DNA from 2 places in the Alkalihalobacterium sp. APHAB7 genome. Region 1 is predicted to be linked to the other one. Evidence: predicted binding sites of a transcription regulator. Region 1 holds the regulator's gene; the other holds the start of a gene.

The links. Region 1 encodes LexA, which represses DNA repair genes until DNA is damaged. Its sites were predicted from a motif close to CGAACATATGTTCG; they were not measured.
Region 2: the regulator LexA is predicted to act here: its motif matches at 1,368-1,381, upstream of ruvA (Holliday junction branch migration protein RuvA).

Annotation. Positions count from the first base shown of each region.
Region 1 is NZ_JBLWFS010000003.1:287,878-290,293, reverse strand. Features, by position in the region: gene ACNSTQ_RS05470 (LysM peptidoglycan-binding domain-containing protein) at 1-294, opposite strand; gene lexA (transcriptional repressor LexA) at 447-1,073, shown strand; gene glnA (type I glutamate--ammonia ligase) at 1,290-2,416, opposite strand, start outside.
Region 2 is NZ_JBLWFS010000002.1:243,302-245,717, forward strand. Features, by position in the region: gene ruvB (Holliday junction branch migration DNA helicase RuvB) at 1-603, opposite strand, end outside; gene ruvA (Holliday junction branch migration protein RuvA) at 674-1,288, opposite strand; gene ACNSTQ_RS03575 (BofC C-terminal domain-containing protein) at 1,646-2,233, opposite strand.

The DNA of each region.
Region 1 (2,416 bases):
TCACCTACTGTTTGTTTCTACTGGAATAACTAATGTTTGTCCTGCAATTAAATTAGACTCTTGCATCTCATTCATTTGGATCACCCATTGTATAAACTCATCTATTGAAAATGGATGGTCATACCTAGTAGCAAACCCCCATAATGTATCTCCCTCTTTAACAACTACTTCAACCGGCTCTGCTAACCCTTGTTTTTCAGCACCAGCTACTGACATAAATGCAAAAAATACGATAGACAGTACAAATATGATTACTAGAGATATCTCTTGTCGACTTAAATTTACTAGTTTCATCAAAATCACCTCATAAGAATGTATGTTCTTGTCTATTATTGTAAATGAGAACACCTATTCGTGTCAACAGAAAATTAGAACTTATGTTTGCATCCTTTTTTTTGACATGATATACTTTATTTAAGATTAATTGGATAAATGAGGTGTCAGTGATGACAAAAGTGTCAAAAAGACAACAAGAAATCTTAGATTATATCAAAACTGAAGTTCGAAAAAAAGGTTATCCACCTTCAGTCCGAGAGATTGGCGAAGCTGTAGGACTAGCGTCAAGTTCTACTGTACACGGTCATCTGTCTCGCCTCGAAAAAAAAGGACTTATTCGCCGTGACCCTACAAAACCAAGAGCAATTGAAGTTATTGACCAAGATCAAGTTGAAGCTGAGCCGGGAATAGATACAAGAACCTCTTTTGTCCCTGTCATCGGAAAAGTTACAGCTGGACAACCTATTACAGCGATCGAAAACGTGGAAGAATATATTCCTTTACCTGAGCGATTAGTCTCAAACGATTCTGTCTATGTTCTTATCATTGATGGAGATAGTATGATAGAAGCAGGGATTTTTGATGGGGATATGGTTATCGTTCGTCAACAGCAAACAGCAAACAATGGTGACATTATAGTCGCTATGACTGAAGAAGATGAAGCGACAGTTAAGCGTTTCTTCCGTGAAAAAGACTATATACGTCTTCAACCTGAAAATTCTACGATGGAGCCGATTATTCTTAAAAACTGTACGATCCTTGGAAAAGTAATTGGTGTATTTCGAACCATCCATTAAAAAGTACCCCCATATGCTGGGGTATTTTTTTGTGCTCTATATATTTATATGTACATACTTGGTAAATTAATTCTACATTGGTGTCAATGATGACTTTCTTATAAAACCAAATAATAAATTTTTTCTTTATTTTTATTTTTTTGTTGGTAATTTTTCGGCAACTTTTCTACAAAGGTAAAAAACCCTTGAGGCATATAGCTCCAAGGGTTGAAAGTTTTAATATGATGATAGGTACTGTTCGCGCTCCCAAGGGTGAACTTGTGTGCGGAACATATCCCACTCGATTTCTTTAGCTTCAATAAAGTGCTCAACCGCATGCTCACCTAAAGCTTTGATTAACACTTCATCTTGAGCTAATTTATCCATTGCTTCTTTTAAAGTGGCTGGAAGATCTTTAATTCCTTCTTCCTCACGCTCTTCTTTACTCATGATGTAGATGTTACGGTCAGTTGCTTTTGGTGGAGTAAGCTTACGCTTGATTCCATCAAGTCCAGCAGCCAGCATAACAGCCATTGCTAAGTAAGGGTTCGCCGCCGGGTCTGGAGAACGAACTTCTACACGAGTACTTAAACCACGAGAGTTTGGAATACGGATTAATGGACTACGGTTGCGCATTGACCATGCAACATATACTGGTGCTTCGTAACCTGGAACTAAACGCTTATATGAGTTTACAAGCGGATTTGTAATAGCCGTAAATCCTTCAGCATGATCTAATATACCTGCTAGGAATTGCATAGCTGTTTCACTTAATTGAGAATCTGTCGACTCGTCGTAGAAAGCATTTCCTTCAGCAGTAAATAAAGACATGTTACAATGCATACCTGATCCGTTCACACCAAATAATGGTTTTGGCATAAACGTCGCATGTAACCCATGCTTACGAGCAATTGTTTTTACAACAAGCTTAAATGTTTGGATATCATCACACGCTTTAATTGCATCAGCATATTTGAAATCAATTTCGTGTTGTCCTGGAGCTACTTCATGGTGAGATGCTTCAATTTCAAAGCCCATTTCTTCTAACTCAAGTACGATATCGCGACGGCAATTCTCTCCTAAGTCTGTAGGAGCTAAATCGAAATATCCACCTTTATCATTTAATTCTAATGTTGGCTCACCTTTTTCATCATTTTTGAAAAGGAAGAACTCTGGTTCAGGTCCGATGTTAAATGATGTATAACCTAACTCTTCTGCTTCTTTTAATACACGTTTTAAAATACCACGAGGGTCTCCTGCAAATGGAGTTGGTGCCTCACCTGGCTTACCTGGTTGATAAACATCACAAATTAAACGTGCTACTTTACCTTTTTCTGAAGTCCAAGGGAAGATTACCCAAGTAT
Region 2 (2,416 bases), on a different contig from region 1:
CCCTCGAGATCTCCTTGCAATTTCTAGTGCAGCATCTTCTCCTAGTTCTACTTCTAAAATGTCTGCAGTGCGTATAACAATTTGAGACAGTTCTTTTTCATTGTAAAATTCAAGCCTTGATAAAACGCCAAAACGATCTCTCAATGGTGCTGACAATAACCCTGCTCTTGTCGTTGCACCAACAAGTGTAAATGGTGGTAAGTCTAAACGTACTGATCTAGCTGTTGGTCCTTTACCGATAACAATATCAATACAAAAGTCTTCCATCGCAGGATATAACACTTCTTCAACCACCCTGTTTAACCGGTGAATTTCATCGATAAACAAGACATCCCCAGGTTCTAAAGCTGTTAATACGGCCGCTAAATCACCTGGTCTTTCTATAGCTGGACCGGAAGTCGTTCTCATCTGAACTCCCATTTCATTCGCAATAATAGCAGACAAGGTTGTTTTACCAAGTCCTGGCGGGCCATATAAGAGGACATGATCTAAGCATTCTTGACGCATTTTTGCCGCTTCAATAAAGATCTTAAGGTTCTCTTTAACCTTCTCCTGCCCAATGTACTGAGAGAATTGTTGCGGACGGAGACTGCCCTCAATCATGTCTTCTTCGATCTGCGATTGTGCAGAAATTATACGTTCTTCCACAGTTTTTCCTCCTGTCCGATTGTTATTATAGCTTCAGCATGAGTTGTAGTGCTTTTTTTATGTATTGATCCGTTGTCGTCTGTTCTTTTTCCAGCTGTGGAACAATCTTATTAATTTCACGATCCACGTAGCCTAATGCTTTTAACGCCTCAACAGCTTCTTCTAGCTCCTTTGACGCAATATTGTTCTTAGGCTTACTAAATGCTTCCGATACATCTTGTTGAAAAAGATTTGATGCAAATTCATCTAATTTACCTTTTAAATCTAAAATGATTTGCCTTGCCGTCTTTTTACCAACACCAGGAAATTTCACGAGAAACTTTTCATCTTCCTCTTCAATTGCATTAACCAGCTGTTCGGGTTGGCCCGAAGCAAGAATAGCTAAAGCACCTTTTGGTCCAATTCCAGAGACATTTAATAGCTTTTCAAATAAGTGTCGCTCTTTCCTTGTTTGAAAACCGTAAAGGCGGATTAAATCTTCTCTGACATGTTGGTATGTATAAATTTTACAGTCTTCATCTAATTCTTTTTGGAATATATAAGGGTTAGGACAATGAATTTGATATCCTATCCCGTGAGTTTCAATTACGATATATTGAACATCTATATGGTCTACTTTTCCTTGAATATAATCAAACAACCGACTCTCTCCCTTTTACTGCCATCTTTGTTAAACATTAATTACTAAGTTCAGCATATTCTAATCTTATGTAAAAAAACGAACATGTATTTCTATCTTATCATAATCAACCTTTTTCATATAGTGTAAACACAACCTTCGCCCCTAAGGCTAAGTGTAATGTTCTGTTGAAGGAGATTCTTGATTTACTCGTATTTTTCCCTTTAGCGCACACTATTCTCTGCTTTTGGTTACTGCATTCTCCTAGTTTTTTCCTTTACTGCTCATCATTATGTGCTTTTCGTTCACGCTTTCTCGAATCCTTTAACACAAGTAACAACATTAAACATAAAAAAGACGTGAAGTTATCACGTCTCTTTACATTTCTGTTATTGCATATTTCTCTAATATTTTTAAAACTTCCTGATAATTTTCACGTGACATTACCGGAATTCCATTTTTTAATTCACTTTCGTGATGACTCTTTAATTTTTTCGTATTTATTTGGAAGAACGACTGGATGATTTTTTGATCATCTGGTTTTCCTTCATAAATATTTAAAACTCCATCTTCTGAAATACCAAAATATCCATTAATTTTTAATAACGGTGATATATCATCTATCTCCTGTTTAAAAAGAATTTCTTCTTCATTTTGATCCACCAGTAACCATTGATCATAAAATGCCCAAAAATCTTCCATAGACCAAATGGTTTCTTCTACTACTTCTTCACTTATTTCACCATCTAAATATACACGTTGTAATTTGACCTGTACCTTTTTGGGCCCTGAGTCTTCATTTTCAACCATTTTCATTACTGGAACTGCTGACTTAGAAGCATGAGGTTGAATGGTCTTTACGCTTCCTGTTTGAAAACCTAAAAGCAGGACAAAACTTAAAGAAAATAGGACAGCTACAACCATATATTTTTTTGATATTTTCTTAATGATTTGACCGCCCTTCATATAATCACCACCATATAAAAAATAAAAGCATTTATTCATGATTATTCTAGCCATGAATAAATGCTTTTATCCGTAAAGTGATGAAATCCATTCCAATTGTTTAAGCTTTTATGAAGTTAAGGTATAAATTTACCATTACTGAACATGCTAGTACACAGAAGTAGTTATGTATATTGAACAGGA